Regions from separate parts of the Cytobacillus sp. BC1816 genome, predicted to be linked through region 2. Evidence: predicted binding sites of a transcription regulator. Region 2 holds the regulator's gene; the other holds the start of a gene.
What was found. Region 2 encodes LexA, which represses DNA repair genes until DNA is damaged. Its sites were predicted from a motif close to CGAACATATGTTCG; they were not measured.

Region 1: uvrB (excinuclease ABC subunit UvrB) is a predicted target of LexA. The motif match lies at 3,400-3,413, and genes of this name have one in related genera.

The regions. Positions count from the first base shown of each region.
Region 1 is NZ_CP195611.1:4,704,563-4,720,271, forward strand. It holds gene uvrA (excinuclease ABC subunit UvrA) at 1-1,253, opposite strand, end outside; gene uvrB (excinuclease ABC subunit UvrB) at 1,261-3,240, opposite strand; gene ACR42H_RS23925 (DUF2198 family protein) at 3,634-3,870, opposite strand; gene ACR42H_RS23930 (alpha/beta-type small acid-soluble spore protein) at 4,020-4,295, shown strand; gene ACR42H_RS23935 (M20 family metallopeptidase) at 4,447-5,655, opposite strand; gene ACR42H_RS23940 (MetQ/NlpA family ABC transporter substrate-binding protein) at 5,682-6,509, opposite strand; gene ACR42H_RS23945 (methionine ABC transporter permease) at 6,528-7,178, opposite strand; partial or broken gene ACR42H_RS23950 (methionine ABC transporter ATP-binding protein) at 7,168-8,198, opposite strand; SAM riboswitch class I at 8,308-8,408, opposite strand; SAM riboswitch class I at 8,511-8,609, opposite strand; gene ACR42H_RS23955 (DMT family transporter) at 8,682-9,596, opposite strand; gene ACR42H_RS23960 (PLP-dependent aminotransferase family protein) at 9,710-11,152, shown strand; gene ACR42H_RS23965 (PAS domain-containing sensor histidine kinase) at 11,279-12,694, shown strand; gene ACR42H_RS23970 (NRDE family protein) at 12,725-13,480, opposite strand; gene ACR42H_RS23975 (AI-2E family transporter) at 13,703-14,803, opposite strand; gene ACR42H_RS23980 (hypothetical protein) at 15,067-15,204, shown strand.
Region 2 is NZ_CP195611.1:1,966,492-1,982,200, reverse strand. It holds gene sirA (sporulation inhibitor of replication protein SirA) at 1-166, opposite strand, end outside; gene tkt (transketolase) at 668-2,674, opposite strand; gene ACR42H_RS10340 (DUF896 domain-containing protein) at 2,905-3,138, opposite strand; gene ACR42H_RS10335 (YneB family resolvase-like protein) at 3,282-3,929, opposite strand; gene yneA (cell division suppressor protein YneA) at 3,939-4,271, opposite strand; gene lexA (transcriptional repressor LexA) at 4,427-5,050, shown strand; gene ACR42H_RS10320 (DUF4257 domain-containing protein) at 5,336-5,620, shown strand; gene ACR42H_RS10315 (CBO0543 family protein) at 5,835-6,395, opposite strand; partial or broken gene ACR42H_RS10310 (DUF998 domain-containing protein) at 6,629-7,217, shown strand; gene glnA (type I glutamate--ammonia ligase) at 7,662-8,996, opposite strand; gene ACR42H_RS10300 (MerR family transcriptional regulator) at 9,099-9,506, opposite strand; gene ACR42H_RS10295 (aminotransferase class I/II-fold pyridoxal phosphate-dependent enzyme) at 9,695-10,966, opposite strand; gene hflX (GTPase HflX) at 10,980-12,254, opposite strand; gene ACR42H_RS10285 (trimeric intracellular cation channel family protein) at 12,475-13,092, shown strand; gene ACR42H_RS10280 (TRAP transporter large permease) at 13,110-14,390, opposite strand; gene ACR42H_RS10275 (TRAP transporter small permease) at 14,410-14,982, opposite strand; gene ACR42H_RS10270 (DctP family TRAP transporter solute-binding subunit) at 15,002-15,709, opposite strand, start outside.

The DNA.
Region 1 (15,709 bases), 2.6 Mb from region 2:
GTTTCCGGCTTCAGACGGTAGCCTTTACAGGAAGGACATGGATGCTGGGCCATGTATTTTTCCATTTGCTCCCTGATATAATCAGAGCTTGTTTCTTTATAGCGGCGCTCCACATTGCGGATGACACCTTCAAAATGGATATAATTCTCCCTTACCTGGCCAAAATCGTTTTCATATCGGAAATAAATGCTGTCCTTGGCGGATCCGTATAAAACCTTATCAAGCAAGTGTTCAGGAATCTCCTTAACCGGCATGTCCATATCAATTCCATAATGATTGCAGACCGCCTCCAGCAGCTGAGGATAATATTGAGAGCTGGTCGGCTCCCATGGCGCAATGGCATTTTGCTTTAATGAAAGATCCTTATTGGGTATGACCAGATCAATATCTACCTCCAGCTTTGAGCCCAATCCGTCACATTCCGTACAAGCACCAAACGGACTATTAAAAGAGAACATTCTTGGCTCAAGTTCGCCGATTGAAAATCCGCATTGAGGGCAGGCGTGGTTCTCGCTGAACAGCAGTTCCTCTTCCCCAATTACATCCACCAGCACCTTGCCATTGCCCAGATTCAACGCGGTTTCCAATGAATCAGCCAGCCGCGGAGCTACCCCTTCTTTTACGACAATCCGGTCGATTACTACTTCTATAGAGTGCTTTTTGTTTTTTTCCAGCTCAATCTCATCACCGAGATCCATCATTTCTCCGTCGACACGGACACGGACAAACCCCTGCTTTTTGACATCCTCAAACACTTTTACCTGTGTCCCTTTTCGGCCGGATACAAGCGGAGCCATAACCTGGAGTTTTGTTCTTTCTGGATACTCCATAATCCGGTCAACCATTTGCTCAATGGTCTGTGAGGAGATTTCAATGTTGTGAATCGGACAGGTTGGACGCCCCACCCGTGCAAATAATAATCGCAGATAATCATAAATTTCTGTCACCGTTCCCACTGTGGAACGAGGATTTCTGCTTGTCGTCTTTTGGTCAATTGAAATGGCAGGAGACAGCCCCTCTATCGCATCCACGTCAGGCTTATCCATCTGGCCGAGGAATTGCCGGGCATAAGCAGATAATGATTCCACATAGCGGCGCTGCCCTTCTGCATAAATTGTATCAAATGCCAGTGAGGACTTTCCTGAACCTGAAAGTCCTGTCAGGACGACAAGCTTATCTCTCGGAATGGTGACATCTATATTTTTCAGGTTATGGGCTCTGGCACCCTTTACAATCAGTTTATCCATCGCCATTTTTACGTCATCCTTCCGCTTTCAGCTCTAATATTAAATCACGAAGCTCGGCAGCCCTTTCGAAATTCAGGGATTTGGCCGCTTCCTTCATTTCTTTTTCCATATCGCCTATCAGCTTCTCCCGCTCTTTCTTGTTCAGCTTGCCGAGCTTTGCTGACGGCTGGTATTCTTCCTGCTCTTCTGCCGCATGGGTTGCACGGATTGAATCGCGTATATCCTTCTGTATAGTCATTGGCGTGATGCCATGCTTCTCATTGTACTCTTTCTGAATGGACCGGCGGCGCTTTGTTTCACTGATGGCTTTTTCCATGCTGTCTGTAATCCGGTCTGCGTACATAACGACATGGCCATTCGAATTACGCGCTGCACGTCCAATCGTCTGGATGAGTGAACGTTCTGAACGGAGGAAACCTTCCTTATCTGCATCAAGTATGGTAACGAGAGACACTTCAGGTATATCCAGCCCCTCTCTCAGAAGGTTGATCCCAACCAGCACATCATACTTGCCAAGACGGAGCTCGCGGATAATTTCAATCCGCTCGAGCGTTTTTACCTCCGAGTGCAGATACTGCACTTTAATGCCGATTTCTTTTAAGTAATCTGTCAAGTCCTCAGACATTTTCTTTGTTAATGTAGTAACAAGCACACGTTCATTTTTCTGAATGCGATCCTGGATTTCGCCGATGAGGTCATCAATTTGCCCTTCGATTGGACGGACATCAATAGTAGGATCAAGCAAACCGGTTGGGCGGATAATTTGCTCAATCATTTCCGGTGTATGCTCAAGCTCATAAGGACCAGGTGTTGCCGAAACAAAGACAGCCTGTTTCACATGCTTTTCGAACTCGGTAAACGTAAGCGGTCTGTTATCCATGGCTGAAGGCAAACGGAAGCCATGGTCCACAAGCACGGATTTTCTTGCCTGGTCACCATTGAACATACCGCGGATTTGCGGCAGAGTTACGTGCGACTCATCAATCACAATTAGAAAGTCTTCCGGAAAGTAATCCAGAAGGGTATACGGTGTTGAACCAGGCGGCCTTAATGTAAGGTGGCGGGAGTAGTTTTCAATGCCGGAACAAAACCCCATCTCCCTCATCATCTCAAGGTCATAGCGGGTCCGCTGCTCGAGGCGCTGGGCTTCAAGAAGCTTATCGTTTTCTCTTAATTCAGCAAGGCGCACTTCCAGTTCTTTTTCAATGTTCTGGATGGCGATCCGCATTTTTTCTTCACGCGTTACGAAGTGGGATGCCGGGAAGATCGCAACATGCTCACGTTCACCCATAATTTCTCCGGTGAGGGCATCTACTTCACGGATCCGGTCTATCTCATCCCCGAAAAACTCTACACGGATACAATGCTCATCCCGTGATGCCGGGAAAATCTCTACTACATCCCCGCGTACACGGAAGGTACCGCGCTGGAAGTCGATATCATTGCGCTCATACTGAATGTCAACGAGCCTGTGAAGAAGCTGGTTCCTCTCAATCTCCATGCCGGTTCTGAGGGATAGCACCATTTCACTGTATTCTTCAGGAGAACCCAAACCATATATACAAGACACACTGGCAATAATAATGACATCTTTGCGCTCAAATAATGAAGAAGTCGCCGAGTGGCGGAGCTTATCAATTTCATCATTGATGCTTGCATCTTTTTCAATAAAGGTATCTGTAGAAGGCACATACGCCTCCGGCTGATAGTAGTCATAATAGCTGACAAAATACTCAACAGCATTGTTTGGAAAAAAGTCCTTAAATTCACTGTATAACTGCCCAGCAAGTGTCTTATTATGGGCAATGACAAGCGTCGGCTTGTTAACCTCTTGTATAACATTTGAAACCGTGAAGGTTTTTCCCGTTCCTGTTGCACCCAAAAGCGTCTGGTGCTTCTTGCCGGCATTAATTCCCTCCACAATTTTTTTGATTGCCCCAGGCTGATCGCCCTGAGGGGAATATTTTGAAACTAATTCAAATTGATCCTTCACCTATAAGCCTCCCGTTCAAATTACTTTTATCTATATATTAATCACAAACCAGCATTGAAAGAATTTAAGATCCGGGATGCATGGCTGATTTGTCAGTTTTTTACTCAAAACTCATATCATCATTCTACCACAAAGAGCCTAAAACAAACCAACAATATGCGAACGGATATTCGTTTTTTTAATTTGCCGAGAAAATATTGCTTGGGAAATATGCCGAATTTTTGAGGGAGATGTCGAAGCAAGGTTAATCAATCGTTTGATTAACCCCCTGAAATTAAATCAATCGTTTGATTGATATTGATTAATAGCTGATTTTACGCAGGCATTAATGCAGCTAAAATTACATTAAACAAAAAACCTGTCGATGCGTTTATTCGACAGGTTCCGCAAAAATTATTCCGCACTTGGCTTTGTTTTGGGCTTCAGTTTTTGAGCGTACCAAAACCCGACAGTCAATGAAAGTGCGTCTATAACAATCAAGGCAAAAGAATTTGTATACCCTTTATAGACAGAAGCCGCAATCAGTCCCACCGTCAATACAAGCCCAATCACACGATTATAGCTTACTCTCGTAAAGAGCAATACCAGCAGGCCAGGCAGCAGCAGAGCTGACAAGTACTTTAATGCCAACCAAAACACCTTCTTTTGTTTATTCACAAAAATTTAAGGTTTCTATCATTAGAATAGCTTTTCATAAGCAGATGTACAAGTTTTTTCAGGGTTATTCCCTCTGTTCTTTCACATAATAAGAAAAAGTACTTATTATGGAGGAATGCATCATGGCAAGAAGAAAAAGACGCCCGCTTGTGCCGGATTCAAGAGCGGCATTAGACCAGCTGAAAAATCAGGTAATGGCAAACCAGGGATACCATGTTGACAGTGAAAACCCCGATGGCGTGAAATATGAAATTGCCGAGGAGGCCGGTGTGCCACTGAAGCCGGGCTATAACGGCCGTCTTACATCCAAACAGGCAGGAACAGTTGGCGGGAAGATTGGCGGAAGTATGGTGAAGGAGCTTATTCGAATGGCACAGGAACGGATGAAGGAACAGTAGGAAATCGCGAACTTTTGGAAAAGCATTATGAAATTGAGGCAATTAATTGGAGGAGAAGATTCAGCATTTTGGGGCCGAACAGCACTCCAATTTGAGGAAATGACTCACTAAAATAAGGAAAAGCTATCCCGCAAAAGGATAGCTTTTGTTCTTATTCAGCAGCCTTCCGCTCTAGATATTCCTGTTTAACGGATTTAAGCAGCTCCGGTTCCGTTACCAGCTGGAAGGCAGTGAGTGCGAGCCCTTTTGCCCCGGTTATCAGTGCTTCGTCTCCTTTTACAGATGCTGCAGCCTCACGAAACGGAACGGTATGGGCAACAAGATCATCAGCACCAATTTTAATATAAGGATGAATGGTTGGCACCACCTGGCTGATGTTGCCTGCATCCGTCGAGCCGATTCCATCTCTGTCCCCTTCCACGACCGTTTCTCCCAGGTCTTCAATCACTTCTTTAAACACTTGGTCATATGTCTTGTTTAACAGCAGGTTATCAACTTCATTTTGAAAAGCAATGACATTGAGCTTTGCTCCTGTTGCCAATGCGGCGCCTTCGGCGACAGCTTTAACCTTCCGTGTTACCTCATTAAGACTGGTTCTGCTTGAAGCACGGATGAAGAATCTGGCTTTTGCATACTCAGGGATAATATTTGGAGCATCCCCGCCATGAGTAATAATGCCATGGATTCGCACATCATCCTTTAATTGCTGACGAAGGGCATTAATTCCGTTAAACAGCTGAATAACTGCATCAAGGGCATTGATTCCTTCCTCCGGTGAAGCCGCCGCATGGGCAGGCTTGCCGATAAACTCGAAGTCAAGCGGATCAACTGCCAGTGATGAACTGGTCAGGCGGGTATGGTTTGATGGATGAACCATTAGGGCCGCATCAATGCCTTCAAGCAAGCCATGCTTCACAAAGCTGCCTTTTGCACTTCCATTTGGGCCGCCTTCTTCTGCCGGGGTTCCAAATACTACTGCTTCTCCTCCGGTCTCATCAATAGCCTTGCTCAATGCAATGGCTGCTGCCACACTTGTCGTGCCAATGATATTGTGACCGCATCCATGCCCCAGCCCGGGAAGGGCATCATATTCTGCAAGGAATGCAATAGACGGCCCCGGTTTATCGGATTTTTTCCGGGCAAGGAAAGCTGTTTCATGCCCGGCCACTGCCCGCTCAACTTCAAAACCTTCCTTCTCAAGGATGCCTGAAAGCAAGCCAGAGGCAAAAAACTCCTCATTTCCTATTTCCGGGTTCGCATGGATCTGGTGGCTTGCGGAAAGATAAAGTTCTTTATTATCCTCAACATTTTTCTTGATTGCTTCTTTCAGTTCAGATAGTGCTTTTACAGGTGCCGCCATCATTGTTCCTCCTTTACAAATAATTTTTACCAGCCAATATCACTTAAAGGAATAAAAGTCGGGATCATGCTTCCGTCATATTCTTTCGTGATGAAATCAGCTACATCATCTTCCTGGTAAAGTTCAGCAATTCTCTTAAGCGTTTTGTTGTCCTTGTCTTCTGTTCTGACAGCGATAATATTTACATACGGAGTAGCGGTTTCGCTTTCCATAAAAACTGAATCCTTAGTTGGGTTAAAGCCTGCATCTACGGCAATTCCGTTATTGATTACTGAAGCAGAGACATCCGGAAGTGCACGCGGGGTCTGCGCTGATACCATTTCTACAAATTCAAGGTTCTTCGGATTTTCAACGATTTTATTCAAGTCCAGGTTTCCGTCATAGTCCTCGGATAATTTGATCAGGCCGGCTTCCTCCAGTAAAAGAAGGGCTCTTCCGCCATTTGAAGCATCATTTGGAATGGCAATTTTGCCGCCTTCCGGAATGTCTTCTACAGATTTTACTTTTTCAGAATAAAGACCCATTGGTGCTAAAACAGTTGTCGCAATCGGTGAAAGATCCATATTATGCTCTTTAATAAAAGTGTCAAAATAAGCGACTGTTTGGAATGCGTTCACATCAAGATCGCCTTCTGCAAGGGCAACGTTCGGCTGCACATAGTCAGAGAATGTGACAACCTCAATTTCAATGCCTTCCTTTTCAGCCTTTTCTGCAATAAAGTCCCAGATGCGTGTATCTGATCCGCTGACACCTAATTTAATCTTTTTTGTTTCTTCTCCGCCAGTTGTGCTTGAGCATGCTGCAGTGAACACAGCCAATGCTAAAATAATGAATGTTAAGAATAGTTTTTTCATGATGTGTTTCCTCCTAATTTATCTTCTTCTTATTTTTTTGGATAAGATATTTCCGAATGACTGCAGGCCTTGGACCATGACAACTAAGATCGCAACAGTAATCAGCATGACTGTTGTATCGAATCGCTGGTAGCCGTAGGTAATGGCGAGGTCACCAAGCCCGCCGCCTCCGACTGCCCCGGCCATAGCCGATGCTCCGACCAATCCGATTGTCGCAATTGTAAAGCCTAATACCAGCGAACTAAGTGCTTCTGGAATCAGGAACTTTAATATTATCTGGCCCGGTGTTGCTCCCATTGCTTCTGCGGCTTCTATGACTCCCGGGTCTACCTCAAGCAATGAGTTTTCTATAAATCTTGCAATATATGGCCCGGCATAAAAGACAAGCGGCACTACGGCTGCAGCCGTACCAATCGATGTTCCAACAATAAGCCTGGTAATGGGGATAATGGCTACCATTAAAATAATGAAGGGAACCGATCTGAAAATATTAATAATGCTGTTTATGATGTTAAAAACAACAAGGTTTTCCAGCAGATGCCCTTTCCTTGTCACGACAAGCAATATGCCAAGCGGCAGTCCGATAACAGCTGAAAACAGCAATGAGAATGCCACCATTTGAATCGTTTCGATTAAGGCTTCGATGATTTTTTCCTGGTTAACTAGCACGTGTTGTCACTTCCTTTATTGAAACTTTTTCCTGGCTGATGTACTGAATAGCACGTCTGATTTCACTGTCCGGACCTTGGAATTCGACAATCAGGTTACCAAACGGCGTTCCCTGAAGTTCAGTAATATTTCCAAACAGGACGTTGAAGTCGATATTAAACTTTTTGGCAACCTGCGAGAGGAGCGGCTGCCCGGCAGAATTTCCAACAAAGTTGATTCTAAATACCTTTTGAAGCCCTTGCTGTTTTTCAATCACTTCTTTAATAGAGTCAGGGATTTGATCATTCATGACAGTGCTGACAAAGTTCTTCGCTGTTGGTGTTTTTGGTGAGGAAAAGACATTGAAGACGGTTCCTTCTTCGATAATTTTTCCTGCCTCTATTACAGCGACACGATCACAGATCTCTCTGATTACAGACATTTCATGGGTAATGATCAGTATAGTAATGTTGTATTCTTTATTTATTTTTTTCAGCAGCTGCAGGATTGAGCTGGTTGTCTGCGGATCCAGCGCTGAAGTTGCTTCATCACATAATAGAATGGAAGGCTGGGTCGCCAGCGCCCTGGCAATTCCGATCCGCTGCTTTTCCCGCCTGACAGCTGATCAGGATAGCTGTTCGCCTTGTCTGCAAGCCCCACGAATTCTAATAGTTCATGGACACGCTTTTTGATTTCATCTTTTGGGACCTTAGCCAGTGTGAGCGGCATCGCCACATTGGCATACACTGTTTTTGAGTTTAAAAGGTTAAAATGCTGAAAGACCATCCCGATGTTTCTTTTCACTTCGCGAATTTCTCTTACAGATAAAGCCGTCAGATCATGTCCGCTGACAATGACCTTTCCTGAAGTCGGCTTCTCCAGCCAATTGACACAGCGTATCAAAGAGCTCTTTCCCGCACCGCTGAAGCCGATGACTCCGAAAATCTCACCCTTGTTAATCTTTAAGTCTATTCCATTTAAGGCAGCTACCTGCTGGCCTCCGCTTTCATAGACTTTCTTTAAATTCTGAAACTCTATCATGCAGCCTCTCTCCTTTTCTAAATGTTATATATAATTATCCCTATATGAAAACTAAGAATTATATCCTGAAATTTACCCCTTCCATCAGAAGAGGTTTTTTGAAGTCCCCTCCTTATCTTTCAGGCTATCGCCTGCTGGATTTGGCACAGTGCAGTCTGCCTGCTGCCGAAGCTTCATTGGGCCAGTTCCCTCTGCTTCTCTCGATAAGAATTATTCATATGTTTATGAATAGAATCTTGATGCATTTTTTTCGGATAAAAACAAAAACCCTCTTCTAAAGAAAGAAGAGGGCAGCATTTATCAATGGTCCTCTCCTTATCTTTCAAGCAATGCTTGCTGGATTTGGCACGGTACATGCTGTCCGCTGCCGAGGTGTCATAGGGCCAGTCCCTCAACCTCTCTTGATAAGAAGATTTTTATTATTCGGTTGTTTAATATGCTTACTACTTTACCACCTTAAAGAAAAGGATGTCAATCATTATTTCAAATATTTTCACTTGATTCATTTTCAAAAATTTCTGTTACTTTAACGGAGCTATCTTTACGGTGAATAATCATCACACCTGCTAGAGCGATCATACCACCCGCAATGGATAATATAGTCGGCACCTCTCCCAGCCAAATCCAAGCAATGACAAACGCTATTGCTGGTGTCAGATAAAGAGAGCTTGTCGCTTCAGAAGTCCCTCCTATGGACGCAAGAAAAGCGAGGGCAATATATGGAACTACCGTTGGAAAAATCCCCAAATAGATGACACTAAAAGTGGATTCGGCCGACGCATGAAGGATCTCATTACCAAGCCCTGGAAGATAAATCAGCATAAAACTAGTCCCTGCCCATACCGTATAGGATGTAAATGACAAAAATCCGTATTTATTAAAATATTTAGTCTGAAACACGAAATAGATGCTTTCTGAAACGGAAGCAAGCAGGACGAATAAAACACCGGTTTGGAGTTCAAACCCGCCTCCTGCACCAAGCGAAATAAGTGCGGCACCCGCAAAACTGACTGCGGAACCAGTCCACCTTACCCTTCCAAACCTTTCCCTTAAAAATAGAGCAGCCAAAGCAGCCGAAAAGATCGGCGTCATTGATACAATCAAGCTTGCCGGCCCGGCGCTTACTGTTTTTTCCCCAATGTTGAGTGCTGTGTGATAAACCGTAAAACCAAGGAATCCAAGTATAAAAATAGCAGGAAGATCTCTCATATCCGGAAGGCGCATCTTTGTCAGCAGCGCTAAGACACCAAGTGCAGCGGAACCAACTAAAAGTCTAAAAAGGGCAAGGTGCTCCGGGGAGTACGATTCAAGCCCAGCCCGAATTCCCGGGAATGCGGATGCCCATAGAATGATGATAGAACTATGCGCCCCGATTATCATTAGTTTTTTATGAGCCAACTTCATCCCCCTTATCAACATTTCCAGCCATTATCTGTGCTGCTTTTCATGATAGTTAATAACTGATACAATGTCCTCAACCAATTAGGAAAGAATTTTGCCAGCCAATTTTCATGAAGGCGGTTATGCGGATGGATACAACACAATTGCCAAAATATCAGCAAATTATTGAGACTATTAAAGAGAAGATTTCCAAAGGTGAATGGCCAATCGGAAGTAAAATTCCAAGCCAGCGGAAACTGGCTGAGGAGTTTGGAGTAAACCGAAGCACAATTATCACTGCTCTGGAAGAACTGGCTGCAGATGGACTAATAGAAGGGAAAACAGGGGTTGGCACTAAGGTTATTAATAATACATGGACACTTCTCGCTTCCAGGCAGTCTGCCAACTGGAGTGAATATATCGATACAGGGATACACAGAGCAAGCGAAAAAATCGTTCAGGAAATTAATGACTTAGAAATGGATCCCGCTTTTATACAGCTCAGCAAAGGAGAGCTTTCCCCTGAAATTTTCCCTGTGCAAACGATGCAGAAAGTTTTAAAGGAAGCTGCTGATGAATTGAGTGAACTCGGTTATGAGGAACCAAAGGGATATTTGCCATTAAGACAGGCAGTCAGTGAGTATTTGGCAGCATCCGGAATATACGCTTCTCCTTCCTCCATACTTATTGTTTCTGGAGGTCTGCAAGCCCTTCAGCTTGTTTCACTGGGCCTTGTGCAAAGAGGGGCACCCGTATTTCTGGAAAAGCCCTCTTACTTATATTCATTACAGCTCTTCCGTTCATCAGGCATGAATTTAAAAGGCCTGCCAATGGATAAGGAGGGAATTATTACGAAAAGCATCTCTTTGAAGAAATATGAAAAAGGGAAATCCATTTTATACACGATTCCTTCCTATCATAATCCTACTGGAATTTTAATGACAGAAAAAAGAAGGAGGGAACTGCTTGATGTTTGCAGAATAGAACAGCTGCCAATTGTGGAAGACGATATTTACCGTGAGCTTTGGCTTGATGAAATGCCCCCTCCACCATTAAAAGCAATGGACAAAAACGGCCAGGTCCTTTATATGGGAAGCTTGTCGAAAACATTGAGTCCCGGACTTCGAATAGGCTGGGTAGCAGCACCTGAACCTGTTATCGACCGGCTTGCCGATCTTAAAATGCAGACTGACTATGGTTCAAGTTCACTATCACAAAGGGCAGCTGAAAAATGGCTGTCCACCGGGCTCTATCAAAAGCATATGGAAAATGTACGTGAGCAGCTGAGAGTTCGTCGTCATACTGCCCTAAATACATTAGATGAACACCTGTCCGGGATAGCAGAATGGAATTCTCCGGAGGGAGGGTTTTTTATATGGCTGAAAGTACCGTCTACTATTCCAATTCGACTCCTCTATCGGCAGGCTATTTCAAGAAAACTGCTGCTTAATCCCGGCAGCATATACAGTGACGGGCCGAATCATTTTATACGAATTTCATATGCTTATGCCTCTCTGGGGGAACTGCAGGAAGGTATATTGATCCTTGGAGAGGAAATTAGAAAGCTCCTATGAGAATAGTACCTGACAAGGGATCCTTTTCACAGTTTGGCATAGAGTGAAATTTATCCTATATGTCAAACTAAACATGTATTGTATAATGATGGAAAAGTGCTATTTTTCAAAAAGGAGGGACAGAAAATGATCATGACCGAGAATCCAGCAGATTTATTCGCGGACAAAGTCGAAGCGAGGAATCTGCAGCTGGCCATTCAGCATTCCAGCGATGTGGTTGCAAGAGTAACAAAAGAAGGCATTGCTTTATATGTCTCCCCTTCCAGCTTGCCGACGCTGGGGTATTCACAGCAGGACTTTTATCGAAGCAGCCTTTATACATACTGCCATCCAAATGACCGGGATCTCTTAAGAGAGGCATTGGCCGAGCTCGAACAGCTTCCGCATAAACGTGAGACCTTTCGCTTCAGGCATAAGGAGGGGCATTATCTGTGGCTTGAAGCCAATTTTTCAGTCATTAATGACGATAAAGAAATGATGTGCATCATTCGGGATATGACACAGAGAATTATTATGGAAGAGGAGATTCTTGAAACACAGGAGAAGTACCGCTTTCTGGTGGAGTACTCCAAGGATACGATAGGAATGGTGACACAAAAAGGGATTTGGACCTACATCAATAATGAAGGAAAAAAGCTTTTTGGATTCACAAGCATCAAAGAGATGATCGGCACCTCCCTCCACGACTACATTCCTCCTTCAGAACATTCCACCCTCGATGATTTTCTGCAAACAAAGCTAAGTGTGAATTTTGAGCTTAATCTAATCCGGACTGACGGACAAATGAGAAAAGCCGAAGTCCAGCTGATTCCAACCACTTTCAAGAACAGAAAGGTCTACCAAATCATTATTAAAGATGTAACCGGACAAAAGAAGACGGAGGAAAAGCTGCAGAATGCTGAAAAACTTTCCGTTGTCGGCCAGCTTGCCGCAGGCATTGCCCATGAAATCCGCAACCCGCTTACAGCCATAAAAGGCTTTACACAGTTATTATATGAAGAACATAAAGGCGATTTCGCGGAGGTCATCTTAAGTGAGCTGGAACGGATTGAAGGCATTGTCAATGACCTGCTCGTTCTCGCCAAACCTCAAATAACCGAAATGGAAGAAACCTGCCTGACAAACGTTGTGAAAAGTGTGATCACTCTCTTAAGCAGCCAGGCTGTTATGGAGAATATCGTAATCGAACTAACACAGTCACCCGGCGAGTTTTATGTGAAATGTGAAAAAGATAAAATTAAGCAGGTGCTGATTAATATCATTAAGAACTCGATTGAAGCCATGCCGGCGGGCGGAAAAATAAACGTGGATATCCGCCAGGAGGACCATTCTGTCATCATCAGTGTCGAGGATGAAGGAATTGGCATACCCGAGGAACGCCTAGCCAAATTGGGAGAGCCATTTTACAGCACAAAAGAAAAAGGCACAGGCCTTGGCATCATGATCTGCAAAAAAATCATTAAAAACCATGGCGGAAATCTTTACATCCACAGCAGGGAAAATGAAGGCACAACGGTCAGGATTACTTTGCCGCTAGCCTAATGAAAGAAGCCAGATGTCTGAACTGGCTTCTTATTTTTGAATAATAAACTCCTGGTCCTCCGGGCTATCCCCTATATGTACTCTTTCCTTATAAATAATCTCACCCTCTGACATCAGCATCACTGTTGAACTCCTGGTTCCGTAGCCTTCGCTTTTGATAAATAAAGGAGACAAAATCCGCTCCCACTCCAGTGAAACTCCTGTTTTCGGAAGCATGTCATCAGGGACAGGATCTGCATTCTGGAGAAGTGTGAACAGGGCTTCCGTAATTTCCCCTGATGCATGATCCATTATCTTAGATAACCCTTCCTTCCCCTTTTTCACCTTCCGCCACCCGGTATTCAGCACATGATTACTGACCCCGTACACTCCTGGTTGGAGCTGTTCTATTCTATCTTCTACGTTCGAGTAATAAAAGAGCTCCTCCGAATTTCCCGCAAGCAGATTGTATCCGGGATAGCTGCTGCGGTGTTCGGATGCTACTTTCATAAAATCAGCAGGCGAAGTACTGCCTTTCAAGAAATCCGCCACCAGATCTCCTCTTGACCTTTTGCCATCTGTCACTTCGTTCGGATTACGGTAATTTGTAAGAGCTGCAAATCGTCCATTCTTTGTGACACCCATCCATGTCCCCATCTTGCTTAAATCACGTCCAGCCAGAATGGCAGGATAGTCATCCCAAAAATAGGCCGGTGCAGTCGGCCGCCCATAAAATTCATCACGATTGGCAGCAACAACAAGCTTGTATGCCGGATGGACTTTGTATCCGAAAAGGATTAAACACATTTGGATCACTGCTTTCGTTTTATTTATTATTCTAACTTTTCGGGAGGGAAAAACAAAAAATAACCGCTTTAATTATGTGAAATGTTAGATAAAATAGAGATCATGCCAAATAAAACTTTTAACATGCCAGAAAAACCCAACAAGCTGTAACAAATTTAATGAATCATGTTAGATAAATCCTGAAATAAAAAAAGCCCCTTCTTTAAAAGGAGCTTGCTCAATTTAAGTAACCGCTTCTTCCCTCGCTGTCTTCCTCGCCCTTAAAAATCTAATTGTATTCAACACGATCGTTTTGGTCACAGCATAGGTAGGTATTGCCAGGATCATGCCGAGGATGCCGGCAAGATTGCCTGCAACCAGCAATAGGATGATGATGGTGGCCGGATGTGTGTTTAAGGTTTTTCCGAGAATCAGCGGCGACAGCACATTCCCTTCTATCTGCTGGGCAATCACTATGACTACGACCACCAGAAAGGCTTTAGTCGGCGAGTCAAAAAGTGCGACGATTACGGCAGGTGCACCGCCCAGAAACGGTCCGACATAAGGAATGATATTGGTTATGGCAACAACAAGCGCCATGACTAACGCATATGGCAAATCGATGATTAAATATCCTATAAACGAGAGTGTTCCAACAAATAATGCTACTGTAATCTGCCCCTGAATGTAGGAAGAAAGTGTCTCCCCTGTTTCCTTAAGCGTTTTAACCCCCTCTTCCCTGTAAGAGGCAGGAAGGAACTTCGAAACAGCAGCAGGGAACTTATCGCCGTCTTTAAACATATAGAAAAGCAGGAATGGCACCGTTACAATTGTAATGGCAATATTGGTGACCAGGCTGACTATTCCTGCTACCCCCTGCGTCACACGGCTTGGCAGGGTATTGGCATATTCCATAATGCGGGCTTCAATTTCTTCAATCGATATGTAGTCCTGCTCCAAAAACCATTTGAACTCTTCGGTGTTAGACATTGAGTTAACAAAGTCTCTTGTCGTCTTTGCATATCCCGGCAGGTCGTTGAATAATTCAGTCACCTGTCTGCTGATAAGCGGAGCAATGTTGCCAATTATCAGCATTACTAACCCGATAACAGCTGCATAGATGATCAATATTGCTGCCGTTCTTGGCACCTTGTAGCGCTGCAGCAATCTTACCAGCGGATTCAATAGGAAATAGAGAAATCCTGAAATAATAATTGGAAAAAACAATGTTGACGCAAAAATGCCCACTGGTTCAAACAGAAAAGAAATTTTTGTTGAAACATAAATGATTGTTAAGATAAGCAGCAATTGCAAAGTCCAGTATTGCAGTTTTTTCTTTGCCACAATGTCACCTTTTTCTTTGAATGGATTAACTAAAGAATATCATATTCGCGTGTTTACTCCTAAGAAGATGCTACTTCTATTACGATTAGAAATTGAAAAGGTTTCGGAAAAAATGATCCATATAATTTAAGAATCACACAACCTTTAATTAGTTATATTCACTCATAAATATCCCATTTTGTGGTTTTTAAACCCCGAAACAGGGTATGAAAGACTATAAATCACAAACTTCCCCCTCTTAAAAGCCAGGAGTGAACAGACACATGAGTACAATAGACATTTTCAAGAAGGAACTCGTATTACTGAATGGCGAATTGAATCGCTGTAAGAATGCAAGGATAAAAAAACAAATTTTTAATGATATCCTTCTCATCCAGAATGCTGTCCAGAACTTACTCTAATCAGCTATAAATTAGAATCCAGCTGCTTTCTTACCTCCCTTGATGAACAAAAAACCAGCATTCATTGGCTGATATACTGGTTTTAGAAGTTATTTTTAAGCTTCTTTATTTTTCGTTATTTTCCGGAATGGCCCCTTATAATCTCACTGTTTTACATTGTACCGTTATTCTAATTTCGCAGAATTAGATACCTGCTAACTAGTTTTATCTATAACAAACGGAATAACTTTTTTGGAACTGCCTTCTTTAACAATAGCCCCCGCTGTTTAAGGGAATGCTGCCCTTTTTGTTAAAAAGCAGTATTCATATTCAAAAATAAATCAATATAATCTTCACTTAATTGGTATTACATCTGGAGGTAGAACGCCATCCTGAATCCAATAACATTATTCTTCTGCTAAACTGCCCCGTTTGACATGAAGAAAGCTGCCCTTAGAGAATGGCAGCCTTATGAGAATCTACTTTTAGGAAATCCGAATTAGTCATTTTATTTGTCTTATTTTTT
Region 2 (15,709 bases):
ATCCCGGGATTGGCTTAGTCACAAAATCAATTTGCTTCGATAGAATAAACTTCATTTCACCTGACGAACGCTCATACTCTTCAAACAACTGAAAAAACATCCGCTCTCTGCCAAAATAATGGGAAGCAAATTCATCTTCTATTAAATACAATTGATAAGCTCTCATCTGGCCCCTCCTTCCGGGACAATCCATTTCTTTCAATTATAAGCAACCCAAAATAAGGAATGTGTCTGAAGATGTTAAAAACTTTCACTAATTTTGTCGAAAACGAAGAATTCAGTTGATTATGAGGATTCTTGCTGGGAGAGCTTCAATATTGAATATTATTACAATTATTCACTATATCTTATTCCCAGATTTGATTGCTGGTAATCTTGTTTTTTATGAATAGAAGTTCAAGGTAATATACTCTATGCAGACCATTTTTATTCGCTTGCCTTTGTTTTGAGCTACATGAACCATCTTTGACGTCTATTTTTATTCCCTTCGCTCTGATTTGGGCTTCATGAACACTCTTTGACGACTATTTTTATTCCCTTCGCTCTGATTTGGGCTTCATGAACACTCTTTGACGACTACTTTTATTCCTATCCTTACTTTTAAGGCTTCATTAATCTTTTTACACAAAAAAGGAAGAGCCTCTCAGCTCTCCCTTACTGGTTACTATTATCCCTGCAGCAATGCTTTTACGCGTGCTACAACGTTTTCTACTGTGAATCCGTATTCTTCCATTATCTTCTCACCTGGTGCAGATGCACCGAAGGTATCGATTGCAAGAACATCGCCTTCGTCTCCTGCATAACGGTGCCATCCAAGTGAAGATCCCATTTCAATGGCAAGACGCTTCTTGACTGTCTTTGGAATTACGCTTTCTTTGTACTCTTTTGATTGAGCTTCAAAGCGGTCCCAAGCAGGCATGCTTACTACAGATGCATGGATGCCTTCGCCTTCAAGCGCCTTTTGTGCTTCAACAGCCAGGCTGACTTCAGATCCCGCAGCAAGCAATAAAACATCCGCGTTGCTGTTGGAAGCTGGAGAAACAACATAAGCTCCTTTTTGTACGCCTTCGTATGCCGCTGAATCCGTTCCTTTTAAAGTAGGAAGGTTTTGACGGGTCAATACTAATGCGGTTGGCTTGTTTGTTGATTCAATTGCTGTTTTCCATGCAGCTGCTGTTTCATTTCCATCAGCAGGGCGGACAACAGAAAGATTTGGCATTGCACGCAATGCAGCAAGCTGTTCTACAGGCTCATGCGTAGGTCCGTCTTCACCGACAGCGATGCTGTCATGGGTGAATACATACGTAACAGGCAGGTTCATAAGTGCAGCCAGACGGATTGCCGGGCGCAGGTAATCAGAGAACACAAAGAATGTCCCGCCGAATACTTTTAATCCGCCGTGAAGGGCCATACCATTCAATGCAGCACCCATTGCAAATTCACGTACACCAAACCAGATGTTTCGGCCGTCAAATGACTCACCCGTAAAGTCGCCTGTACCTTTGATCATTGTTTTGTTGGAGCCTGCAAGGTCTGCAGATCCGCCAAAGAATGAAGGCAGGTTTTGTGCGATTGCATTTAGCACTTCACCGGAAGAAGCACGGCTTGCAAGGCTCTTTCCTTCTTCATAAACAGGGATGTCTTTATCCCAGCCTTCAGAAAGTTCGCCATTGATTGCCTGCTCAAGCTGTTTTCCCAACTCAGGATGCGCTTCTTTGTACTGTGCAAAAAGGTCTTCCCACTCCTGCTGCTTTTTAGAGCCGCTTTCCACAACCTGCTGCTTGAAGTGATCATATACTTCCTGTGGAATATGGAAATCTTCTTCGAAAGTCCACTTATAGGCTTCTTTCGTTAATTTCAATTCGTCGGCACCTAGCGGAGCGCCGTGAACATCAGATTTGCCTGATTTGTTTGGAGAACCGTAGCCAATGACTGTTTTAACTTCAATCATTGTTGGCCGGTTTTCATCCTGCTTCGCTTCTTCAATTGCTTTTGCGATTTCGTGAAGATCATTTCCGTCTTCTACGCGGATATACTGCCAGCCGTATGACTTAAAGCGCTGTTCAACACTTTCAGAGAAAGACTTATCAAGGTCACCATCAAGCGAGATATCATTTGAATCATATAGAACAACCAGTCTTCCAAGCTTTAAATGGCCAGCAAGGGAAGCGGCTTCAGCAGAAACGCCTTCCATAAGGTCTCCATCACCGCAGATGCTGTATGTATAGTGGTCAACAACATTGAAGTTGTCCTTGTTGTATGTTGCAGCCAGGTGGCGTTCAGCCATTGCCATACCAACAGCCATGGCAATGCCTTGTCCTAATGGGCCTGTTGTTGCGTCAACACCTGGAGTATGGCCATATTCAGGGTGGCCAGGCGTCTTGCTTCCCCACTGTCTGAACTCTTTAATATCATTCATGGAAACATCATAGCCAGAGAGATGAAGAAGGCTGTATAAAAGCATGGAGCCATGTCCAGCAGAAAGGACGAAACGGTCACGGTTGAACCATTCAGGATTATTCGGGTTGTGGTTCATGAAGCGTGTCCAAAGTGTATAAGCCATTGGCGCTGCACCCATCGGCATCCCCGGATGGCCGGAATTCGCCTTTTCAATGGCGTCGATTGATAAAGTACGAATGGAACTGATGGATAGTTCATCTGTGTGATTAAACATTCAATACATCCTTTCGAGTAGTAATTCTTTACTCTTTTAATATTATCGGGTGTCCCTTTTTTTCACAACCAATAGGGTCAGGAAAAGGACAAAAAAGCCGGTTTGTTACTATATTGACACAAAAAGACCCGGCGTATGTAAAAAAAGCGGAGATAGCCGGTAATAGGAGTCATCTCCGCTTTCTATTAAAAGAAGGAATACAGCATTGTGTATCCCTTTCAATTATAATATTAGTGAAGGCGGTTTTTATTTTGGAATTCTTTCAGTTTTTTCGGAGTTACGTCATTTCCTTTCGGATCAACGATTGTAACACCTTTAAGCGTGTTCAGCATGCCAGAGCGGAAAGTCTCCAAATACTCTTTGCGGAGAGAAGTCTGTTCTTTTGCTTCTGCTTCTGTTAAACCTGATTCCTTTGCCTTCTTTGCCAGTTCATTAATTCGGGCAAGTTTTTGTTTTGGCAGCATATATTAAAGCTCCTTTATATCAAAAGTTTACCTTTGGATATTCTGATAGAAGTTTTTATTATACAATAGCTTCAGATATGGAACAATACTGAAACTCAACTGCCATCATACTAAAAAAGAACACTTTTGACAAGAAAAGTGCTCTATTCAGCAAGTGATTCCATATGCTCTTTATACCTTCTATGGACTGTTGCTTTAGAGATATTGTACCCAAAGCCCCTGAGAGTTGCAGCAATCTCTGCAAATGTTAACTCGTTTTTCCTTAGCCGGACAATTTCCTCTATCGGCACCTCTATTCTTTCCCTGCCGCCATTTGCTCCCTGATTGCTTAAGTTCTTCTCGGGGCGGTATCCTTTATCAACAGCCCGCTGCATGCCGCGTTTAATTTTGATGTTATGAAGCTTTCTCTGATATTCTTCTACCATCCCAACAATGTTCAGCACCATCGAATCTGATTCCGAAAGCTCGAGCTGGCCGTTATTCGAAATGCTGTACAGCTGGACTTCTTCCTTTAGGATGCAATGGAGTATCGCAATCTTTGCATTGCCCCGCCCCAGCCTGGTTTCATCCTGAATGAGGACAACCTTGATATCCTTTTCTTTAATTAAGTCTAAAAGCTCCAATATACCGTCCCTTTCAAGGTCATATCCGCTGGCCTGCTCGCGTATCACCTTGACTACTTCAAAATCATGCTTTTTCGCCAGATTTACCAGCTCTTCTTCCTGCCTTGAAAGGGACGTTTCCTGAGTTTCCTTTGTTGTACTAACCCTGCAGTAAATAATTGCTTTCATAGCTTCTCCTTATTCGTAAAGGTCTGAACTGGCAAGCTCTTTATAAGGCTCGTCATCCAATGCTTTTACTGGAATAACAATTTCATCGCCCGGAAAAATCCTTCCTGCCGCTATCTCATTATTTTGTTCGACCCAATTAATAAATTGATCTGTAGACAGCGAATGTTCTGCCGAAAAACTCTCAGCAATTTCCCATAAAGAGTCACCTTCTGCAACAGTGACTTTCACAAACTTTTCCGTATCAGGTGTTTCTATTTGCACGAGCATAATAAACGATGCTGCCAGGCTTAAAACGAAGAGAATAATAGCATAAGAATATGATTTCCACAATTTTTTCAGCATGATATACCACCTCTAAAAGAATGTATGTTCGTATTTGTTATTTTTATTATAGACCGAACATTTGTTTTGTGTCAATAAAAATTCGAACTTATGTTTGTATCATATGGTAATTGATGCTATAATTGAGACAACAAAAACATACGAGGTGCGTAAAGATGGTGAAATTATCAAAAAGGCAGCAAGATATATTAGAGTTTATTAAAGAAGAAGTTAAATTGAGAGGCTATCCTCCTTCTGTAAGGGAAATCGGGGAAGCAGTCGGCCTGGCTTCAAGCTCAACAGTTCACGGCCATCTCGCCCGTCTTGAAAGCAAAGGGCTGATCCGCAGGGACCCTACCAAACCGCGCGCAATTGAAATTTTAGATCTGGACGAGTCTTCGCACATCCCTAAAATCAGTGCTGTCAATGTTCCGATCGTCGGTAAAGTAACTGCAGGGCAGCCGATAACGGCCATTGAAAATGTTGAAGAATACTTCCCTCTTCCAGAAAGAATGGCACCAGCTGATGAGCATGTATTCATGCTTGAAATCATGGGAGAAAGTATGATTGAAGCCGGAATCCTTGATGGCGACTATGTCATCGTCAAACAGCAGAGCACTGCCAATAATGGAGATATCGTGGTTGCCATGACAGAGGAAGATGAAGCAACTGTCAAAAGATTCTTTAAAGAAAAAGACTATATCCGGCTTCAGCCGGAAAACTCTACAATGGAACCTATCATCCTTCGAAATGTTTCTATCCTCGGCAAAGTTATAGGTGTATACCGCCATATGCATTAATAGAATGATAAAAAGCAAGCAGCCACTGCCTGCTTTTTATTTTTTCCAATTTTAAGAAGGTTATCAGTTCCTATTACCTGATGCTATTAGCGAAATCATACGAAAGTAACTGATACCTTTTCTTGTGGTCCTAAGTTACAGTCATGTATGACTATTTTATTATTCAGAAAATTCGGTATTTTTATGCATATTAATTTATAGCCACTTTCTATATAATGGTAATACACCGAGAATCAACCTAAGGTCGCTTGTCCAAAATCTCGACTTTAGGAGTGTGAAGAAAAAATGTTTTTGAACATTACCTTCGCTTTGTTGATTGGTGGGCTGGTCGGTGTCGTTGGACATATTCGGAAAGAAGGCAAAATGGTCAAACCCAGAAGGACAAAAAAATTCATCTATCTGGGGGTCTTAGAAGAAGTTATCATGGGGGCTTTAGCGGCTGTTTTTTTGGTCGTATCTTCAGATCCTGACTCTGCCTTAAAGGTAGTGCTCCTTGCGGTAATTGCAGGATTTGGAGGAGACGCACTGCTGACATGTCTCGATTTCCTAAAGATCAGGCATAAAGAATAGAGAGATGCAGAGAAATACAAATTAGTAAAACCTCGTTCACTTAGAAACGGGGTTTTTGTATTTGATTTATATAAAAACCCCCTGCTCCCAGCAAACAGGGGTTTTCGGATTTCGGATTTTCTTAGTAAGTGCACATATTTTGTCCGTGCTCCCAGGGATGTACCTCCGTACGAAACAATAATACAAAAGGTTTCCGGTAAAAATCCCGGATTTTTTACTCTTTTACTATTTTTTCAAAACTGCTCCTTCTGCTAAACCAATGGGCAATTAAGTATAGTAAAACTAAGATAAAAAAGGAATAAGTATAGGCCCAGTCGATTTTTTTATATAAGTGCAGAATTGACATGATAGGCATTCCCACAAAAGCACCAAACCCACCGAACAATACAGCCTTCACTATTGGATTAATATTTGGTTTGAATTGAATTAAAAACATTATAGCTACTGGAACAATTCCATATCGAAATGAGTAGCTGATCGTTGGTATTGGAATGACCTTTACCGGATAGGCCCATTTACCAAAATCAACACCTAATCCATCGATGGTTGTAGAGATTATCATCGTTATAAAAGCCGCAAATAACAAACGGGCAGAACTCTCTTTTTTCCGAAAAAATGCCCACAAAATCCAAGGAACAAGTAACATCGCTAAGGCTGCCCACCAGCTTAAAGTAAATAAGAAAGTGTTTAAATTAACATCGGCAATCAATTTATTTGCATTGGTAATGATCTTATTAGTCTTATCAAGTTGATTTAATCCTTCTTGGAATGTCATGATTCACCCGCCTTTTACATTCCTTGCCTCGCGTCTAATGCTTAATATTTCAAATTAATTATCTTTTATTCTTATCCGCCCCCTTTACCTCCTAATAAACTGATTCAGCTTGTATTTTTTAGAAGTACCTGCATCAACCTCTAGCCCTATTCAAATATAATCTCCAAGACTATCCCTCTTAACATTTTTGGATATACAATTTACATATAACACTTTTGTAAAGGGTGAGTCGTCTGAACATTTCAAAGAAGCTCGGTATTTTAAGTTGGTTTGCTACTTGTTTGTATTTTAAATGAACCATCCTTCATATTGACTGCTACAGTTCCGTACAGTTTTTTCAATCATGCAATGAGCGACCTTGGCGTTACTTCTTGCGGGCAATACACCTATTCAATTGCACCTCATGAGATTTGTTCTCCTTACCATTTTTGGATGAATGTATTGTTTATTAGTAACGGATTAACCTTTTAATTTGTTTTTTTGTATCTTTCACAAAACCTTGAGAAGACAAGATTAAACGGGTTAGCTACAATTTTTATTCTTATCCTAGCTTTAGGTAATATTGTGTCCGGCTTTATGCCAGCTGATATAAATTTATATCAACTTGGCATGATTACTGTCTTGCCCGGTCTTTATATATTTGCAAAATCTTTAGAAAAAGGAAGACGCTGGACTCAATACTGCATAGTCTTATTACTAGTCATTCTTATACTCATCCTCTTAACAAATTTCATCCCTATGCCAGCCGGTTTATTAAAGAGGTTATGCTATTTAGTGATTTTCATATGGGGTACTTTACTGGCGTTTATTTTAAGTAAATGATTTGTTTTCATCCCTCCACTTCCTTAGCTCTTGAGCTCTTTAAATACCTTAATTAACTCACTTTTCGTTTATGGATAATTGACCAACTGGAACAGAGAAAGTTACGGCTGCCAGCCTTGGAATACTTTTAGCCATAACAAAAACCCCTAAACAAAAATGGTGTCAAGAGGTTTAATTTATAGTACATGCTTAAGTACTGAATATGGCTTGTAACTAATAATCATTATTTTCAGTAACGGGCAAATCAGAGCAGATATGGTCTTACACTCCGTTTCAAGTAAAAAAAAATTGAAGGTACTCGAATGCAAGTATTGAAAAACTAAGTGAGGAAATTCTTAAAGAAGGGGCAGAATAGGGTAGAATAAAAAACCCTAATAAATAGCCTCCCCTTTTCCCCAAAAAGAAAAACCCTTAATACCAATGGTATCAAGGGTTTATTGCCTCTTAGTACATGCTCAAGTACTGCTCGCGCTCCCATGGATGCACTTGCGTACGGAACATATCCCACTCAATTTCTTTCGCTTCAATGAAGTGTTCGAAGATATGTTCGCCTAGAGCGGATACAATGACTTCATCCTTCTTAAGCTCATCAAGGGCAGCAGCCAATGTAGCCGGAAGATCCTTGATGCCTTCTTCTTCACGTTCCTGCTTGTTCATTACATAAATGTTGCGGTCTACTGGTGCCGGAGGAGTCAATTTGTTCTTGATTCCGTCAAGACCAGCTTTTAGAAGTACAGCCATCGCAAGGTATGGGTTTGCAGCAGGGTCAACACTGCGAACTTCAACACGTGTGCTTACACCGCGTGAAGCCGGGATACGGATAAGCGGTGAACGGTTTTGAGCAGACCATGCAACATAACAAGGTGCTTCATAACCAGGAACCAAGCGCTTATAAGAGTTAACGATTGGGTTTGTTACTGCAGTAAATGCTGTTGCATGATTGATGATGCCTGCGATAAAGTGGCGAGCATCTTCACTTAATTGAAGATCGCCTGTTTCGTTGAAGAATGCATTTTTGCCATCCTTAAATAATGAAACATTGCAGTGCATACCTGAACCGTTAACACCGAACAGCGGTTTAGGCATGAATGTCGCGTGCAGGCCATGCTTGCGGGCAATTGTTTTAACAACAAGCTTGAATGTCTGAATCTGGTCGCAAGCTGTTAATGCATCCGCATATTTGAAGTCGATTTCGTGCTGTCCAGGTGCAACCTCATGGTGGGAAGCTTCAATTTCAAAGCCCATTTCTTCAAGCTCAAGCACGATATCGCGGCGGCAGTTTTCACCAAGATCAGTTGGCGCAAGGTCGAAGTATCCGCCATTGTCGTTCAGTTCAAGAGTCGGCTCTCCCGCCTGGTCAAGCTTGAATAGGAAGAATTCCGGCTCAGGCCCTAAGTTGAAATCAGAGTATCCCAACTCTTCCATCTCTGCTAAAATACGTTTTAAGTTGCTGCGCGGATCGCCAAGGAATGGAGTTCCATCCGGATTGTAAATATCACAGATCAGACGTGCAACCTTTCCTTTTTCTGCTGTCCAAGGGAATACCACCCATGTATCAAGGTCTGGATATAGATTCATGTCTGATTCTTCAATACGCACGAAACCTTCGATTGAAGATCCGTCAAACATCATTTTGTTATCAAGCGCTTTTTCAAGCTGGCTGATCGGAATTTCCACGTTCTTGATTGTTCCAAGAATATCCGTAAACTGTAAACGGACGAATTTTACATTTTCCTCTTCTGCAATACGCTTAATATCTTCTTTAGTAAACTTTGCCACTGGTAGTTCCTCCCTTAAATTTACATGAGTGATTTATTTTTTGCTCTGTTAATGTGCGCTCAGAAATCCAAGACAAAATCAACGAGCTTAAAAACGGCGTTATTAATGGAAAAAGCGGTGCATGTTGCCCTGCCGCAATGATGAGCGATTAAACCGGCCGGCCTGCACTATTTCCTTGCGAAGAAGTTTCCGGATTTCTTCATCTGATAGATCCCGTCTCGCTTTTTCTGCCTGCTTATCCAAGTTTTCAGTTATCGCTTGCTGTTCTTTTACGAAAAATAGCTGCTTGATCCCAGCCATGTTCACGCCTTGATCAATCAAATCTTTGATTTCCAAAAGGACATCGATGTCGTTTAAGGAAAAAAGCCTTCTATTTCCGTCAGTTCTAGCTGGAGAAATTAATTGGTGCTCTTCGTAATAGCGAATCTGCCTGGCGGTCAGGTCAGTCAGCTGCATAACAGTACCAATCGGGAAAAGCGGCATGGAACGTCGAATTTCGCTTCCAGTCAACTATTTCTCCCCCTTTTCAATTACTTCTTGAGTTTATTATATGTAATGTCAGATAATCTGTCAACAATATGTTAGCTTTTATAACATGATTTTTTCAAAAAATTTTTGCCTTTCATATTTTCATATAATTCTCAGTAAAGCAACAGAAAAGGACAACTAACTATGTAGCTGTCCTTCTTAATATTTACCTAATTTATTTGGACTAAACCTTTTTCCAGCAATTGGTTCAGCGCGATGCATACAGCCATTTTCACATGTGAATAAGTCAGCCCGCCCTGAACATAAGCAACATATGGCGGCCTGATAGGACCATCAGCCGTAAGTTCAATGCTGGCACCCTGAATAAAAGTCCCCGCTGCCATGATTACATCGTCTTCATATCCGGGCATATAAGCAGGATAGGCAGTTACATGGGAATTAACAGGAGATGCAAATTGAATTGCCTGGCAAAACGCCACCATTTTTTCTTTATCATCAAATTGAACAGATTGAATTAAATCGGTTCTATTACTGTCCCACTTTGGGTTGGAGTTCATTCCAAGCCTCTCAAGCAGCGCTGCTGTAAAAACAGCCCCTTTCAGCGCCTGACCGACAACATGGGGAGCCAGGAAAAAGCCCTGATACATTTCCTGAAGGCTGTAAAGGGACGCACCCGCTTCTGCGCCAATTCCCGGTGAAGTCATTCGATATGAGCAGGCTTCCACCCATTCTTTCTTCCCGACAATATAACCGCCCGTCTTGGCAATTCCGCCGCCAGGATTCTTGATGAGCGACCCGGCCATCAAGTCTGCTCCAACATGGCAAGGCTCACGGTCTTCAACAAACTCTCCATAGCAATTGTCAACAAAAACAATCGCATCAGGTTTAACTTCTTTTACAAACTGGATCATTTCTTCAATTTGTTCAATTGTAAATGAAGGTCTTGTCGCATATCCTTTTGAACGCTGGATACCAATCATTTTCGTGTTCGGCCTGATTGCTTTTTCAACGGCAGGATAATCGATGCTTCCATCTTCCTTCAGCGGGATGCTATTGTATCCAATGCCGAACTCTTTCAGCGATCCGTTCCCTGTTCCCCGAATTCCCACAATTTCTTCGAGTGTGTCATATGGCTTGCCGGTGATATACAGCAACTCATCACCTGGCCTCAGTACCCCAAAGAGTGCAATGGAAATGGCATGCGTACCTGATATTATCTGCGGGCGGACCAATCCTGCTTCTCCGCCGAAAACTTCTGCATATATTCCCTCCAGCGTATCCCGGCCGATATCATCATAACCATAGCCGGTTGAAGGAATGAAATGCGAATCGCTGACCTTAAAATTTTGAAAGCTCTTTAAAACACGGAATTGATTCTCATCAATCCCCTCATCTATTTTCGATAAAACTGCTGAAATCTGCTGCTCCACTTCTTTTACAATTGGCTGGAGCCTTTCCCCCTGTGATAACTGTTGAAACATGATGTTCTCCTAACTATACGTTATATTTCTTTAATGGCCCTGAAATCTGATGGTCCTCGAGGAAATAGCCCTTGCATACGTAAAGTTCTTTGTCTTCATTGAAGGACAATTCCCTCAGGATGGTTTCATTCTTGAGCTGTGACAGTAATTTGCCTTCTGTCGAAGGCACCTCCACATGGTAATGCTTCATCATACCCAGGATCATCTGCTCGATTTTCCGTTTCAGCTCATTGCGGTCATCTTCTTCAAAGGAACTGATCTGAATCGTTTCTGTTCTGGCGGTCGGTACAAAATCAGGATGCTTTAAATCTCTTTTATTATATACCGTCAGCTGTGGTATTTTATCATTTTCCAAATCTTCTATCAGTTTGTTGACTGTCTGCTCATGCTGGTAATAATCCGGATTAGACATATCTACAACATGAAGAAGAAGATCTGCTTCCTTTACTTCTTCCAGAGTGGAACGGAAGGCTGCAATAAGTGTAGTCGGCAAATCCTGAATAAATCCGACCGTATCTGTCACAAGTGTAATAAATCCGCTTGGCAAAATCAGCTTCCGGGTCATCGGATCAAGTGTGGCAAATAACTGGTTCTCTTCATAGGAATCCGCCTCAGACAGCCTGTTAAAAATCGTGGATTTCCCTGCATTTGTGTAGCCGACAAGTGCAATTTGAAATGCTTTGTTTTTCTTCCTTCGTTCACGATATCTGTCACGGTGCTGAACAATGACGGAAAGCTGGGTTTTAATATCATCAATGCGGCGGCGGATATGCCGGCGGTCTGATTCAAGCTTGGTCTCACCTGGTCCCCTTGTGCCGATTCCCCCTCCAAGCCTTGAAAGCTGGACACCCTGGCCTGACAGGCGCGGCAGCAGATACTGCAGCTGAGCCAATTCGACCTGGAGTTTCCCTTCTTTAGAGCGCGCCCTCTGCGCAAAAATATCTAAAATCAGCTGTGTGCGGTCAATAATCCTGGCATCCAAATCTGCAGATAGGTTGCGGACCTGACTAGGTGAAAGCTCATCGTTAAAAATGATAATATCTGCTTCCATTTCTTCCTGAAGCGCAGCCAGTTCCTCCACTTTCCCTTTTCCTATATATGTAGACGGATGAACCCGTTCCCTTTTTTGAGTAATCGAAGATAATACTTTTCCGTTTGCGGTTTCAGTCAGCGATTCCAATTCTTCCATTGAATATTCAAATCGCTGGTCATCTTCATCAGTATGACAGCCGACAAGAATGACTTTTTCATAATCTGGCTTATGTTCCAACCAGCATCCCTCTTTCATATGCTTATTTTAATTGATAACATCATAACAAAAAACATTTTTAAATACTAATTTTTACCGCTAATCCCAGGCTTTTGCACCGTCCATTTGAAATGATAAAAAAAATGGTTGTATTTCTTTTTTTCCGTGTTAAAATCATATTGTTTGGAAAGAATTTACGTTTTTAATTAACTTAAACTTAAATAGATATATAGTTTTGCATCAAGAGGAGAAATAGCATATGACATGGGAAGTTTTAAGTATGATCGGCACTGTTGCTTTCGCTGTCAGCGGCGCAATTGTGGCGATGGAAGAAGAATATGATATTTTAGGTGTATACATCCTTGGGATTGTTACCGCTTTTGGCGGCGGGGCGATTCGAAACCTGCTAATCGGTGTTCCTGTCTCTGCCCTCTGGGAACAGGGTTTATTTTTTCAGATTGCCCTTTTATCCATCACAGCGGTAATGCTGTTCCCTAACAACCTTCTTAAACACTGGCAAAAATGGGGCAATTTCACTGACGCAATCGGCTTATCCGCCTTTGCCATCCAAGGAGCATTGTACGCAACGGAAATGAACCACCCTTTAAGCGCCGTTATCGTGGCTGCTGTATTGACAGGAAGCGGCGGGGGCATCATCCGTGACCTTCTTGCAAGAAGAAAACCGCTTGTATTACGGTCTGAAATCTATGCGGTCTGGGCTATCCTCTGCGGTTTCGCTGTCGGACTCGGAATTGCCTCAGCATCGTTTGAACTATACACTTTGTTTATTATTATTACCGCTTTGCGGGTTTTATCTTACACATATAATTGGAAGCTTCCGGTTAAGAGGCTGGGAACAAGCAAAAGCATCGGCTAGCCGATGCTTTTTTAATATTATAGGGTTGTTAAAAACATTGATATCGCAGGGAAATAAGTAATAATAAATAAATCAAAAACCATTACTGCAATAAAAGGAATTATAGCCTTGATTAATTTATCGTAGGAAACATCAGCAATTCCCTTCACTATGAATAAATCCAATCCAACAGGAGGAGTAATTAAACCAACTGATAAGTTAACAACCATGATTAATCCGAAGAAGACCGGGTCAATGCCTGCTCCCAGTGCTATTGGGAGAAGCAATGGCGTTAGGATCGTAATGGCTGCTGATGCGTTAAGGAAGCACCCTGCAATAAAGAAGATAATATTAAACATAAATAGTATTAGGTATTTATTTTCAGTTGCGTTCATTACAAGCTGTGCAAGCTGCTGAGGAATTTGTTCAGCCGTTAATAACCAGCCGAATAAATTTGCCCCGGCTATAATAAAGACAACCATTGCAGACATTTTTCCGGCGTTTATAAACGCTTCAGGTATATCCTTCCAATCCATATCTTTATAAACAAACTTATTAATGATGAAAGCATATGCAGCTGCGACTGCACCGGCTTCAGTAGGAGTAAAGATCCCGCCCCTGATGCCAAAAATAATAATTAACGGCAAGAGCAAAGCCAATATCCCTTCATATAAAGTTTTCCGGAATGTTGTGAATTCAAATGTCCTTTTTTCCTCAGAATAATTGTTTTTCCTGGTTAACCAGTAATTTAACATCATTAAAGACAAGCCTATTAATATCCCGGGTATGATGCCTGCTGTAAACAGGTCCCCTATGGAAACTCCAGCAGTTACACCGTATACAATCATGGGGATGGATGGAGGAATAACTACAGCTATTGTACCCGCACTTGCAACAGTGGCAGCTGCAAATCCTTTATCATATCCCTTGGACTCCATCATCGGGATCATCATTTTACCTACAGCTGCTGTATCTGCTGCTCCTGATCCTGATATCCCGGCAAAAAACATACTTGTTAAGGTAGAAACCTGGGCAAGACCTGCCCTTACCCAGCCCACAGCAGCAAAAGCAAATGCTGCTATTCTTTTGCCCATGCTCCCTGACATCATAAATTCCCCTGTAAGCATAAAGAATGGAATTGCCAGCAGTGGAAAGGAATCAACTGATGTAATCAAACGCTGTGGAACCACTTCAAGAGGAATATAATATATGCTTGATATAAATCCTGAAATGGAAGCTATAATTAAAGATATTGCTATTGGCACACCCAGAATCATTAATAAAAACAGTACAGCCAACACGATTACTGCTACCGTCATCAATTTCCCTCCCTTTCAGCTAACCCATATTTGTATTTTGGGGTTCTACTTGAACGACCACTCTTTCATCCCTTTTTGCAGTGTGCAGCTCCAAAATATTGACCGATGAGTGAACAAAACAGACAATTGAGCAGACTAGGACTGCTCCGTAAATAAAAGTCATATTCAATCCAAGCGAAGGAGAAATCTGCTGAACGGAGAACTTCAATATTCTTGATCCATAAATAATGAGAAACAGAAAAAGTGCACTGTTAATACATTCAACCAGCAGCATTACTTTACTTTTCCATTTTTCTGATAAATAATGATGGAGAATTTCTACTTGGGCATGCCCTTTGCTTTTATATACGATTCCGATTCCTAAAAACACGATCCATACAAACATATACCTGATAAGTTCTTCAATCCAGGTTAAATTGAAAATACTGAAGTCTACAAAAGGGAGTATACTTTTTGCAATCGCACTTTGCAGGACGTATCTTGAAAATACCTGATACACTGTGGAGATAAATGCAATGACAAAAAACAAGATAACAATATTTCTCGATATCTTATCCGCTTTGTCACTCAATTTCCCGAAAAATTCACTCATTTTTCTGCACCCCCGTTATTTATTTTAAGTTTTCTATCTTATCAAACAGCTCTTTTCCTATCGTTTCTTCAAATTCCTCATAAACCGGCTTTACTGCTTCCCTAAATGAATCCAAATCTGGATTCTCTTCAATTTCTATCTCCGTATTTTTAAGGTCCTCCAGCAGTTTTTTCTCATCCTCCAAGGCTACTTTGCGTTCATAATCAACTGCTTCTTCAGAGGCTTCAGATACTGCCTTTTGCAGTTCTTCAGGCAATGTGTCGTATGTTGTTTTACTCATAAGAAAAACAGCAGCATCATAGTTATGGGCAGTTAATGTCAAATAGCTCTGCACCTCTTGGAATTTATTTAAATAGATTTGAGCAAGCGGATTTTCCTGGCCGTCGACCACTTTTTGTTCCAAAGCAGTATATAGTTCACCGAATGGAACAGGAACAGGAGTTGAGCCAAGTGCTTTGATGAATGAGATGTATGGAGGTGACTCCTGGACTCTCAATTTTAATTTCGCTGCATCGGCACTTGTCTTAATGGGTTTCTTATTATTTGTCATATGCCTCCAGCCATTCTCCATATAGCCGAGGTTGATAAGGCCCCTGTTCTCTAAATCAGAAGCGATCTCTTTACCTATCTCCCCATCAAGGACCCGAAAAGCATGCTCCCGGCTTTCAAATAAATATGGAAGGTTAAGCAAATTAAATTTAGGGGCGAAATTGGTTACTGGTGCTAC